4 regions of the Porphyromonas levii genome follow, and region 4 is predicted to be linked to each of the others. Evidence: riboswitches for the same ligand, from Rfam matches in the RefSeq annotation. Region 4 holds a riboswitch; each other region holds the start of a gene.
The links. Region 4 has a riboswitch for cobalamin ahead of IX315_RS04805 (TonB-dependent receptor). Riboswitches for the same ligand answer to the same signal wherever they lie in the genome.

Region 1 (3,199 bases), on a different contig from region 4:
GCGGATACTCAAACTCTTAGCTGCATACACCCCCTCCTGCATCTGCTGAGTGTGGTCTGGGCCTACCACGAGCACCTCGCCGAGGAGCTTATAATCTTCCTTGAGGCTAAACGTAATATTGGTATCCTTATCCAACTGCACCTTCTGAACCTCTGTCTTATAGCCAAGTAGAGCAATCTCAAGCGTATATCTGCCTGGGGTTAACTTCATACTGAATGCGCCCTTGGCATCCGTTGCACACACTTTCCCTCTGCCCTCGATAGAGACAATAGCATAAGGGAGTGGTTGGTGTCTTTTATCATCTACCACCCTACCGCTTAGCACAAAAGACTGTGCCAACGCTCCAATAGAGTAGATGAGACTAAGGGCTAACGATAATGCCAGTCTATTACTCATCGGCATGGAGTTTTTCGCCTGTAACCTCATAGACCTTCTTCTTCTCTCCAATCAACACTCGTCGATGATTGGAGTAGAAGTCAATCTTATCATTAATAACCTTCAGTATCTGTGGCAATTCTCCTAAGCCCTGAATAGTTGCTTCCACTTCGTAACCCTCCTTCGTTAATAGCTCCTGCCACTCTCCAGCAATATCCTCCTTTGCATGCTCTCCGGCTACAATCATAAGAGGTCTGAGCAGTACTTTTTTGAGCCCTGAAGCCTTAAGCCTCTGTAATGCTTGTTCGAAATGAGGATACCCCTCTACACATCCTATCATAATATTAGTATATCCTCCAATTTGAAGCATGTGATCGAGCATCGCATACTGTGCTGTAGCGACATCATAAGTACCATGACCTACCCATATCGTAGCCACATCTGGTTGCGCACCCTCTGTCATTACCTTTAGCATCTCGGAGTAGTCCGACTCATGATAGAGCAGCGGGGTTGCTACCCTTAGCCTTTTGAAGAGACCTTCTACCTGTTCTGCCTCTTGCCTTACCGATACCATCTCTACGCCATTAGTCAGCGAAGTAGAGATGATAAGTACATGGGTATAACCATCCTCATGTAGTTTATTGAGCGCCTGAGAAGGATTCAGCTTAATAATACCCTTGTGGTCGGCAAGTCTTTTAATAATAATCCTAGAGGTATAAGCCTCACGGACCTCAAGGTTGGAGTGCTGTAGTTTCACAGCTGCATTGATGGCATCTAGGGTAAGCGCCCTAGTATCATCGTGTGTCGTACCAAAGTGCACCATCAGTATGGCACCCTTGTCTCCTTGTTCGAGGTTTTCAAATAGGGGGTCACGCTCAAAGACTTTGTTCTGAGCATAGAGATCTTGATTACATAGCATAGCCACAACGACACAAACTGCCGTCAGTAGAAAACTTCTCATGGGTTGAAAAAAAATCTCAAAATAATACCAGCACTCTGCTCCCCGAAGTGCAATAATACTCATTGGACATGGCAGGTCTCCTGGCTTGCTTACCTCGGACGACCTTCCCATCTTTATTCAAGACAGTGGTTGAATAGATTATCCGAAGGCATAATAATAGCTTACAGTAGCGGGCACTGCTCCAGAGTTCCACTGGATTCCCTCTTATGCACCATATAAACAAAGCGAATGCTTCTGTGCATCACCATCTCCACGAGTGCAAATGTAATAGTTTTTTTTGATGATTCTGAATTTTTCTCAATATGATTTAGTGAATGAACGATGTGTTAACACCCTAATTCGATTGTGGACCCCAACTATTATCCAATCGAACAATCCTATTAACTACCATAATTGTCAATCACTTAATACAGACAGAACACACAATCGTAAGAGTGGATACACATACGACTCATAACGAAGACGTATCTCATCAAAAATAGCTCGCGCAATCACCAAAATTTATTCCTAGGAATAAATTTATTTTTCTCTAGGAATAAAAATATTTATCTGTACAAATAAATTTATTTATTCCTAGGAATAAATTTCACTACTCTGGCGAGCCACAACTGTCGCTCCCCTGAGCGGATTTACCAACAACGCAATATGCTGTACTATAATATATTGCGATAATAATATATGAAGGTTGCTACCACTAAACTGCAATCACACCTGCGAATTCTGTGCTGAGAAATAATATTGCACTCCACTGTAGATGCTCCTAATACCTTATGTAGATTATCTTTTACCTTTACACCTTCTGTTATATTACACTTTATTTTGACTATATTGTTGTTGTATTGATTTTATTTGTATGTTTGCACCAATAACATATCGATTGTTTAGTAAAGCATTTTTAATCTATAAAGTTTGTATCTATGAACAGAAAGACAATTGCTTTCATGTGTACAGTTTTCTCAGCTTGTACACTATTGCTATTTAGTGTTTCCTGCTCTATGAGCAGAAGAGACGTTGAATCCCATTGATATTGATGTTTATGTTTTCGTGCAAATATTTATAGTCTATGATTATGAAAGCAAAGATAGTTTTATTCGTTATTTTCTCCATCCTGACGCTTTCGCTCAGTGGATGTTATCGATATAGCAAAGAGGAAACCCCTGAGTACTTTAGAAGCCAAGAGAGAGATCCTCTCCTCATCGGTAAATGGCGATCATTTAACCCAGAGACTCAAGAGTTATATGGGGATTACATTATTGAATATAAAGCAAATGGGGAATGTATATTTTCCGATATTAGCGATAGCGGGAGAAAGATTAAGCACTACTTTTACACAAAAGACAGTGCAATCTTTATTCTACTTATGGGTGATGGCTGCAAAATTGGCAGAAGTGTCCACAAACAGTTATACCGATTTGAGAAGAATAATACTCTACTCTATACCGGATGTGATGTGACTGGAGAATATGAATTCTACCCATTTAAAAGACTTTAGCATAGAGGAGTAAACACATTGGATGTGTAACAAGGAGAGAGTATACCAAAACTAACTCCTCTATTGGATGGTCTATGTATCTATAAAAGGACAGCTACTATCAGCAAGCAAAATACTTACTGATAGTAGCTGTTACAATAAGTTGAGAGAGGGATAGCGTGACACTGGAAAGCATCGCTAATATCACGCGTTATGCGAATCTGCCCCTAGCGAGGACGTGGGGTTGCTACCCCGTAATTTGTGATCACTCATGCATTTTGTAGAAGATCAATGTGTCTTCTTGGCAGGTTTTGTGGCTCCTGACACGGCATCGTACTTAGAGGAGAACGTCTTGGCCTTATCTCCTACTAGATAGGTTGCCACTTCGTTAT
Region 2 (3,199 bases), on a different contig from region 4:
CGGCACCACCTAGTCCGCCACCCCCTTGGCTGATAGAGCTAGAGCCGTGCAGGAGTGCGGCATTATCGACAAAGTAGCTCGGTATAAGGCTGAAGTCGGTAAATCCAAGCGTAGGTGAATTGAGTGCCACCCCATTCCAGTCTACGCGGGTATGGCTGGCAGCTGTACCACGAAAGGAGACGGTGCTGAGTGCCCCACGCCCTTGTTCTTTTACGAATATACCGCTTCCGTAGGTGAGGACGTCTCCCAGAGAGAGCGCAATATTATCGTGGAGTACGAGTGGCGCTATCTTGCTCTGCATCACACCTATTTGGCTGAGCGGTCTTCGGCTGACTACCTCTAGCTCCGAGAGGTTGTACTGCTGTTGTATCAATAAAGTATCACGCTCCTCTGCACTTGTGGGAAGTGCGAGGAACGCGATACTAAATATGGCTAGCAAGAGCCTCATTGGGATTAATTATTTCTTGACGTAAAATACGAAGTCGATGGGCAGTACCCCCACTGAGAAGCTATCGAGCTTCTGACCATCTGCGGAGTACCTATATACTGTGCCCTCTTGTTTGTTGTCCTTACTGTCTCCGATGTAAAGGTCGCCATTTGGTGCTACAGCCAGAGAATAGGTATTACAATTAGATGGCATATTGATGAAAGGTGTAGCCGGAATCTCTTTGTCTGTAATGCTCATCTTGAAGATGTGTGGTGCATTGAAGAAGTAGAAAGCATCCTTAGCGAAATTCATCCTGAGGTGCGAAGTCGCAGGATACATAAGATCCTTAAACTTCGTAATCCCCCCACCAACCTGATGTGCGGCATAGTTGACCTTGGAGTCAATCGTCCAGATGGTAGGGTTCTTACCCACCCAAGACTGACCTTCACAGAGTACCCATACCTTACCATTCTTATCCATGTCCATGCTCTTGGGTTGTAGACCTACCTCAATCTCCTTGACCACTTTGTCCTGAGTCGTATCGATAAGTAGTACCTTGCTATTGTTGCTCCAGCAGCTCACGAGTACGTGCTTGTCGTCTACTTTTAGCCACTCCTCCGTACTGAGGTCGAACTTCCCAGCACCGTGAATAGCAGACTGATAAGTAGTGATTTTTCCGGTTGTCTCCATCGTCCGGGGATTGAAGATTGTGATATCGCCCGAACCCAAGTGAGACACGTACGCTTTGTCGGAACTTACGAAGTAGATGTACCGCGGGCTCTCAATCTCGAGCTGACCGGTACGCTTCATCGTCTTAGGGTTTAGCCTATAGATGACATTAGAGTTGCCAACCACTATGTACAAGTCGTTGCCAAAGAAGGATCCGCTTTGTGCTGTATCGCCGAGCTTAATACCATTCGTCTTGTTGAAAACTTCTCTTATAAGCCTCTTCCTGTCTGGCGCATACGCATCTATAGATGCATTAGCTTTGCCCTTACCGCCTGAATTAATGACATACACAGTCGGAGGCTCAAGATTTATCGGCTCTGGTGTTGGTCGGTCATTGCTAGGAGTGCAGCTGGTAGCAAGCGCGAAGAGCATCAGAGACAAAGCTCCGATGCGGAGTGCTAGATTGTCGAAATACTTGTTCATGCCTTTCTTTTCTTTTGTCGTTGTACTAAACTTTATCACTCGCTTGGGGCGCAACACCTACAAAGAGAAAGAAAGACAGCTACGACTGCCTTGGAATGACGGCACCTCCACACCCGGAAGGCGTCATCGGCTCTCTGTGCAAGCGCATTGCACCAAATTGAAGGGGAGGTCTCCCGGCTTAGCTCTTCTCTACTATTGCCTTCCCAAGCACCTTTTCGGCTCAGTGGCTTATAATAGCACGATACCCTAATCTATAGGGGAAGCATCACGGTAGCGGGTACTGCTTTGGACTTGTGCACCAAATTCCCTTACCCCATCTCTTGTATTGGCAAAGGTAATATATTTTCTGGAACTTCCCAATTTACTTTAAGATTATTGAATGAATGTGTATTTGCGCAATGCAAATTTCCCTCCTACAGAGCTTTAGAAAGGACTCTATAGGAGGGGAATTGGTGCCTGAAAAGAGGCGATTACCATTGGCGATTACTTCTCTTCGCCGATAAATGCTTCTACTACATTGACAGCGTAGTCGCCTATTCGCTCGTATTCGTCGATGATATCGAGGTAGTAGACTGAGTCTTGGTATGGATAAGCATTGACCTGCAGATCCTTTAGGTTCTCAGTAACTAGGAACTTATACTTGATGTTGAGTGCTTTCTCTAGGTCTTGAGATATAAGTAGCATGTCCTGAGCATTATCTTCATTGTCCTCTAGTACGCCTTTCATGTGATTGAGGATATTCTCGAGCATTTCATGAAGTACGCCTAGGTGTGCGGCAATGATTGGGTTCTCCTTGATGCCATCATCGAGCTTACGTCGGAGGATGCGGGCTATCTCGAAGCAGGAGTCCCCGATGCTCTCTATCTCGCTAGCTATACGGAGGTACTTCTGAACCTTGTGGCGTGACTCTCCACTCAGGTCTCCTCGGGATAGCTCTGTCAGATACTGCACGATTTCTATCTCCACTCGGTCGCAGATGCGCTCATACTTATCGATGCGGGTAAAGACGAGTTCAAACTGATCTCGCTCTTGGATATTGCTCAGCTCGCGAACCATTCGGAGCATGCCTAGTCCCTTATCGGCGAAGGAGACAATCTCCTTATTCACCTGAAGCAAGGATAGCTCACTTGTGGAGAGCATACGTGTAGAAAGGTACTGTAGGTGGGAATACTCCTTTTTCTCGGCAGCCTTCTTGGAAGGGTGGATAACCTTATTGCATATCTTCACGATGACTGGCACAAACCAGATCATCACTAGAGTATTGGAGATGTTGAACATCGTGTGGAAGAGCGACAACCCTATACTGATGGCGCCTGCAGAGCTACGTATGGTGGCTTGCAAACGACTCAGCTCGGGATCGAAAATAGGGTCTTTGCCCGTTATCATGGCTACGTCGCCAGGCTGGAACCGAGCATTGAGGTCGGCAATCATAGGGAATAGGTTGCGAGGGTCATAGCCATCTATTCTCTCTACAATACCTGAAACGAGGTTGATAGCTGGGAAGAAAAGGAAGAGTACCCATACCACACCGAAGACATTGAATAGGGTGTGTGAGAGTGCGGCACGCTTAGCATTGTAATTGGCACTAAGGGCAGCGAGGTTGGCGGTAATAGTAGTACC
Region 3 (3,199 bases), on a different contig from region 4:
ATAGAGAGTATGCACTTTTTGTGCGTTCTTCTACAGTGATCTCCTCTTTTCCCGTAGTGCTATTGATGCTTTTACGCTCCTGGTCATACATCTTTGGGGATATCCATCGACCTGAGATAGTGAGAGAACTTTGCTTCCCTAGTAGTCGTCCTCTAATAGAAACTACACCACTCGCAGAGTGCTTGGCATTGCCCTGAAGCTGCAGCCCATTCTCCATATTGATAGCATCTGTGAAAGTGTAATTTGCACGTATAGCTAGCCAAGAGAGAGGATAGATGTCGGTGTTGACCTCCATGCCCCTAATCCTTACCTGACCAATATTCCTGTATCTTAGCTCCGTCCACTCTTCTCCGTTATCATTTGTGACTCGTACGAATGAGGATTGTATCTTGTCTCGTAGGGTATTCTGATACACCTCACCACTTATGGCGAATGAGGGCATACGGTATTCAAGAGATAGGTAGCCGTATTGTGAACGCTCTGCCTTGAGGTTAGGATTACCGATGTTGTGAGATACTGCTCCCATCATGAAGTCGGAGTAGAGTTCCGTATTATTGGGTGCCTTGAAGCCCATGCTATAGCCCGTTCTCACCTTGAAATACTTAGTAGGAGCGTACATTAAATTAACCTTAGGGGTGAAGGCATTCCCAAATGCTGAGTGGTGAGTGTACCTTGCTCCACCAGTTAGATTAAGGATAGGGAGTAACTGCCAGTCACCCTGAGCAAATAGGTTGAGGTCGTATACCTGTCGTGTCTTAGTCTCTTTGCCAAACTGGATATCGCTATAGTCCTTATTGATATTCACCTCAGTACCGCCAATAAACTCCAGTTGGCTGAGGGGCTTAAGTATATCCGTTAGTCTGATTGTGTGCTGATGAAACTTAGCATCAGCAGGCTGTGTCTTACCTTTTATTATGGTATGGCGGGTATAGTGGTCAGCAAAGTAAGATAGGCTTAGTTTATGTATGCCTACTGTGTGCTCACCTAAAATACTATAAGAGAAGTTACTATTCCGATACCTATCTTCCTTAATACTAAGCGGTGGATTGAACTGGTCTTGAAGAAATAAGTCAAGGCTTCCAGTTAACTGTGTAGCCCCTCTCTCCCACCATAGTTTTTGCTGTAGACTATAGTTGCGATACGGATTAATAGTGTAGATCTGCTGATTCTCGGGATTTAGGTTGTAGCCTTTTGTGCCGAAGTAGTATATTGAGGTGCGTCCCGACCAGACACCATGCTTGCCTCCTATACTGAGATCTGCTATGCTGTTATTGAACTTCCCATACTGGAAAGACCCTGAGCCCTCAAGCTTACGTGCCGGTTTCTTGGTGATGATATTGATAACCATGCCGATGGCATTAGAGCCATAGAGAACCGATGAAGCACCTTTGACGATTTCGATCTGTTTTATGTTGCTTTGGGAGATACGGCTAAGGTCAATATTCCCTCCTGGGGTCTTAGCAAGACGTTCTCCGTCCACGAGTACGAGAATGTAGCTATTCTCCAGTCCTTGGGCTTGCATATTGATGCCTCGACCATCCCTTTTGAAGGAAAGCCCTGGTAGGTTATATTGGAGGAGCTCGGTTATATTCTCAAAGTTGCTAGATGTTATCTCTACATCCCCAATGACGCGAGTTAGTATGGGCGCAGCCGATATAGCCTTGGGCGTTCGTGTCGCTGTTACGACAAATTCATCGAGGTACTTATCCCACCGCATTGTACTATCATTGTGCTCAGGAGCGGTGTAGTTCATATCGGTTTGGGCATACAAAGAAGTCCCTACAATAAATATGAAGTTGAGCAATAGGAAGAGCTCGAAAGATTTCTTCATGGTTATACAAATAGTTCCTATACCATACCAAGTGCTAGTAACTTGCCCATCTATAATAGTCTAGACCACTTAACCTCACACCCGGAATAGTTAGTGAAAACATTGCTTTCAATAAGTTATTACGCTTTGGCAGGTCTCCTGGCTTATTCCATCAGCACACAGAGCCTTCCCATCCTATTGTCTTGCAGAGTATGGACAGTGGCTTACGGATATCTACATGCCTTTATAGAATTTACAGTAGCGGGTACTGCTCCAGACTTTCACTGGATTCCCTTTTCAATGAGCTAGGAGGAACTCCATAGCTTATCACCAAATTTTATCGCTGCAAAGGTAGAGATAATTCTAATCGTGTGCAACCTTAAGGGCGCAAATAACTATTAGTAGAACCCTGAAGTAATGCTACTTGTGAGAAATACATGACAGCATACTCTGGATAGGCTCCGTATAGAGAAGCATCCTTCTCTATGCGGAGGATGTGGGTGAAAGGGAAATTATAGTTAATTTTGTAGGCAATATGGGAAGTGGGTATTGGCAATCGTATGAAGAAGGATATATTTGATATTGAAATGGAGCTGGTGGGACGGGAAGTCTACTCCGATAGACTTTTCTTGGGTCACTTTGCGCCTACCAACCGTGAGCAAGTAGTACCAATTTGTCTGCCTGGGCAGTTCGTGGAGATACAGGTTAAGAATTGCGATGGCGTGATGCTTCGCCGCCCTATATCGGTCTACGCAGCAACCGAGAGAACTCTCGATCTACTTATTCAAAATGCGGGTAAAGGCACAGAAGTATTATGCAATGCTCCAGTAGGGAGTCGGTTCAATATCCTATTGCCCTTGGGTAATACATTCCGTATACCTGAGGCAGGAGCCCGTCCGCTGCTTGTAGGTGGCGGAGTAGGGGTAGCCCCTATGTATGCGCTTGGTTGTGCTATGAAAGCTAAGGGAATCGAGCCTACTTTCCTTCTAGGAGCTAGGAGCGCGGGGCACTTCTCCGATCTTTCTCATTTCGAGTCTGTAGGGGAGCTGTTTATTACTACTGAAGACGCTTCTCTAGGGGAGCAAGGATATGTGACTCAGCACTCGATATTAAGAGCACAGAAGTTTACACATACATATATGTGTGGTCCTACACCGATGATGAAGGCCGTAGCTCGTTGGGCACGCGAGGAAGGCATCCCATCTCAGGCATCGCTCGAAAATCACATGGCTTGTGGTATAGGTGTGTGCCTCTGCTGTGTAGAACCGACAGTAAAGGGACATAAGACGGTTTGTAATGATGGTCCTGTATTTGATACTACCGAACTACTTTGGGACTAAGCGCTATGGAGAAGAATCTAGTGGTTAGAATAGGAGAGGCGGAACTGAA
Region 4 (3,199 bases):
GGGCGCTGGGACTTTGAGGGTACACCCGTTGCACTCGATAAGGTAGTCAGTCGGATGAGTAGTCAGGATCAATATCCTATCCTATTGAATACACCAATTGCGCTACTAAAAGGTACAGAAGCACGGCATGAATATGATTTTTATACCGATGAGGAGTTACCTCATATCTTCACCCCATACTACCAAGCTACACCTCTGTCTGAGAATGATTCCCTCTTTGGCTCTATGCGAGGGCGGAATGTGATGGTCATCATCATGGAGAGTATGGCGAGCGAGTACATTGGCTTTCTCAATCAAGGGGTAGAGGGGCATACAAGTAGGACTCCTTTTCTTGACAGCTTGCTTCCTCATACCCTATATGCTCGTTATGGTTTTGCCTCTGGCAAACGGTCGGTAGAGTCTTTCCCCTCTATATTTGTTTCACTTCCCTCTTTCGGTGGTACATTCAACGATAAAGATTGGGAAATGTCCAATTATCAGCACTTCAATAGCTTCGATACAGGACTTCCATTGGCTCTAAAGCGTGAGGGTTATACCCTTAAGTTTTACCATGGAGATAGTGAAGGCGCTATGGGATTTTTCCCATTTCTCCAAAAGCTTGGGGTAGACCAACAGTATACAGGAGACGACTATCTGGCTCAGCATCCCAATAGCAAAGGGGATATGTACAGTGAGTGGGGTATTCATGACTTGCCCTTCGAATTAGCAATGGCTAGTGATATGGATAATCTGAAGGAACCTTTTGGCGCCTTTTTCTTCTCTCTCTCTAATCACTATCCTTTCAAAGTGCCGAAGCAATTTAATGATCAATTTAAGGGCGGTTCTCTGCCAATACATAAGACAGCGGAGTATGCCGACTATGCCTTATGCCAATTCTTCGACAAAATTAAGGATGCTCCGTGGTTTCAAAATACGCTCTTTGTACTTACAGCGGATCATACCAACCAGACTGATCTCCCTGCCTATGACAATTTGGCAGGGCACGCAGCTGTTCCAATTGCTTTCTATGATCCTCAAGGTAAGCTGAAGAGTGAAATCAATGAGTACGTGGTGCAGCACGCCGATATCCTGCCTACGCTCCTCTATCTAACTGGGAACACTGAGCCAGTCCTGAGCTATGGTAATAATGTATTTGATAGGTCGGTAGAACACTTTGCGCTCAACTACTTTGGGGGGCAATACTTGCTCTTTACTAAAGATGCAACTATTGCAATGACCACAGCGAGTAATATAACAGCGACAAGCCCAGTGAAGCACCTGCAGACGGATGTAACGATTGAGCCTTCAGAAAAGACGGTAGAGCACTATTCTAATCTACTTCGTGCTATTGTCCAAGATTATAACCATAGGATATTCTCTACCTCATTTTCTGTGAAAGATGTTTTGCCAAAGGGAAAGGAGAGGTAGTCAATTCTCTTTTCGTATATACAATAAATAGTGTTACCTTTGTGGAGTAAGTTGTGGTGATGCTCGGAGATAGCCTATCTCAAGAGCATAAAAGGGAATCTAGTGGAAGTCTAGAGCAGTGCCCGCTACTGTGAGCTTCGTATCGCGTTTGGGGTAATCTACATAATGGTGTCACTGTCTGGTAACAGATGGGAAGGCGTCTCCAAATAGGAGCAAGTCAGGAAACCTGCCATTGCTATTTATTTGTACTCTCGGGGGCAAGAGTGCGTAATGTTGCATCCTCTTCGATTTTATGAAGAATAGCTTGTTGAGACCTATTTGGGTCGTTTGGACTTTGGTGCTGTCTTCGTGTCTCGCCACAGCTCAGGTCACTGTGCGTGGTCGGGTGAGTGACAAGGATGGGAAGGCTTTACAGGGAACCTTTATAAAAGTAGATGGTACTATTCGTGGCGTTGCTGATGCTGCGGGTGAGTATGCTATTGAGCTAACCAAGGGGCAATATAAGTTATCCGCCTACTTATTGGGGTTTGGAGAAAAGCAGCTAGTAGTAAGGGTGGGGGATAAGCCGATTAGGCAAGACTTTGTCCTGGAAGAGGACTACAAACTACTCCGAGAGGTCGTTGTCAGTGCTCCTACCTATAAGGAGGTAATGCAGAATAGTTCGTTCTCTGCCACGAGTATAGATGTCCATCCTCTTGTGGCATCGGTGAGCAATCTCAATAAGTTGGTCAACCAATCCTCAGGCGTAGTGATACGAGAAGAGGGTGGTGTAGGTTCGGACTTTGACCTCGCTATCACAGGGCTTAGTGGCAATGCCATTAGGTATTTCGTGAATGGCGTTCCGCTGTCTTCGCTTGGGAGTGGTGTGACGCTAGCGAATATCCCTATCAACCTTGTGGAACGCATGGAAATATATAAAGGGGTGGTGCCTCCTGAACTTGGGTTAGATGCCTTGGGTGGGGCGGTGAATATCGTGACAAAGAGTAGTCATGCAAATTATCTTGATGTCTCTGCAGAAGCAGGCTCATTCCACACATACGGAGCCGATGTGAACGGTCAGTATCAGCTCAATAGGAGTGGTCTCACCCTTAGGGGCATTATGAGTGTAAAGTCCTCCAAGAATGACTACTTAATGCGTGGCGTAGAGGTGTGGAATGAAGCTGCTTATGAGTATCAGTTGGGGGATTATCGTCGCTTTCACGATGGCTATAGATCTCTTTTCTCCCAACTTGAACTAGGTTTTACGGGTCGTACATGGGCAGACGAAGCTTTTGTAGGTATCTCATATACTAGTAGTGCTAGTGAGCTACAGACAGGATTTAGCCAAAACCTAGTGATAGGGCAGGCACACAGAGATCGTAGTGCTCTGAGGTTTTCAGGGAGGTATAGCAAGAGAGACCTATTTGTAGATGGGCTCTCCCTAAATCTATTCGCATCTCATACCAATGACCATATCTTATACACCGATACCGCTTATAGGCGTTATGCTTGGGATGGTAGTTATGTAGAGACGAATTATAGTGAGCTGATGCGGCGAGGGAAGATGATTCGGGCTACTGAACGCCCTACTGATGTACTACGTGCTAATATCGCCTATCAATGGTCACGAACAGGGACGGTCTCTTTCAACTATACGCTTACAGCGAATAAGAATAAGCGAACGGATCGCCTCGATGCCACCTTTATCCCTTCGGAAGATTATTTGGCAAGGCATATCTTGGGTGTTTCGTATGGGCAATATCTGTGGGATGATCGTATCAATACTACTCTATTCCTTAAAGATTATATCTTC

Region 1: another riboswitch for cobalamin. It lies ahead of IX315_RS00460 (sirohydrochlorin cobaltochelatase); the one in region 4 lies ahead of IX315_RS04805 (TonB-dependent receptor).
Region 2: another riboswitch for cobalamin. It lies ahead of IX315_RS04275 (DUF5074 domain-containing protein); the one in region 4 lies ahead of IX315_RS04805 (TonB-dependent receptor).
Region 3: another riboswitch for cobalamin. It lies ahead of IX315_RS08250 (TonB-dependent receptor plug domain-containing protein); the one in region 4 lies ahead of IX315_RS04805 (TonB-dependent receptor).

What each region holds. Positions count from the first base shown of each region.
Region 1 covers NZ_JADRGN010000001.1:109,638-112,836, forward strand. The annotation lists gene IX315_RS00455 (TonB-dependent receptor) at 1-396, opposite strand, end outside; gene IX315_RS00460 (sirohydrochlorin cobaltochelatase) at 389-1,336, opposite strand; cobalamin riboswitch at 1,390-1,600, opposite strand; gene IX315_RS00465 (hypothetical protein) at 2,406-2,828, shown strand; gene cobA (uroporphyrinogen-III C-methyltransferase) at 3,096-3,199, opposite strand, start outside.
Region 2 covers NZ_JADRGN010000013.1:15,318-18,516, reverse strand. The annotation lists gene IX315_RS04280 (TonB-dependent receptor) at 1-448, opposite strand, end outside; gene IX315_RS04275 (DUF5074 domain-containing protein) at 458-1,579, opposite strand; cobalamin riboswitch at 1,726-1,911, opposite strand; gene IX315_RS04270 (Na/Pi cotransporter family protein) at 2,063-3,199, opposite strand, start outside.
Region 3 covers NZ_JADRGN010000043.1:6,416-9,614, reverse strand. The annotation lists gene IX315_RS08250 (TonB-dependent receptor plug domain-containing protein) at 1-1,831, opposite strand, end outside; cobalamin riboswitch at 1,943-2,147, opposite strand; gene IX315_RS08245 (dihydroorotate dehydrogenase electron transfer subunit) at 2,371-3,150, shown strand; gene IX315_RS08240 (dihydroorotate dehydrogenase) at 3,156-3,199, shown strand, end outside.
Region 4 covers NZ_JADRGN010000015.1:41,525-44,723, reverse strand. The annotation lists gene IX315_RS04810 (LTA synthase family protein) at 1-1,407, shown strand, start outside; cobalamin riboswitch at 1,445-1,655, shown strand; gene IX315_RS04805 (TonB-dependent receptor) at 1,700-3,199, shown strand, end outside.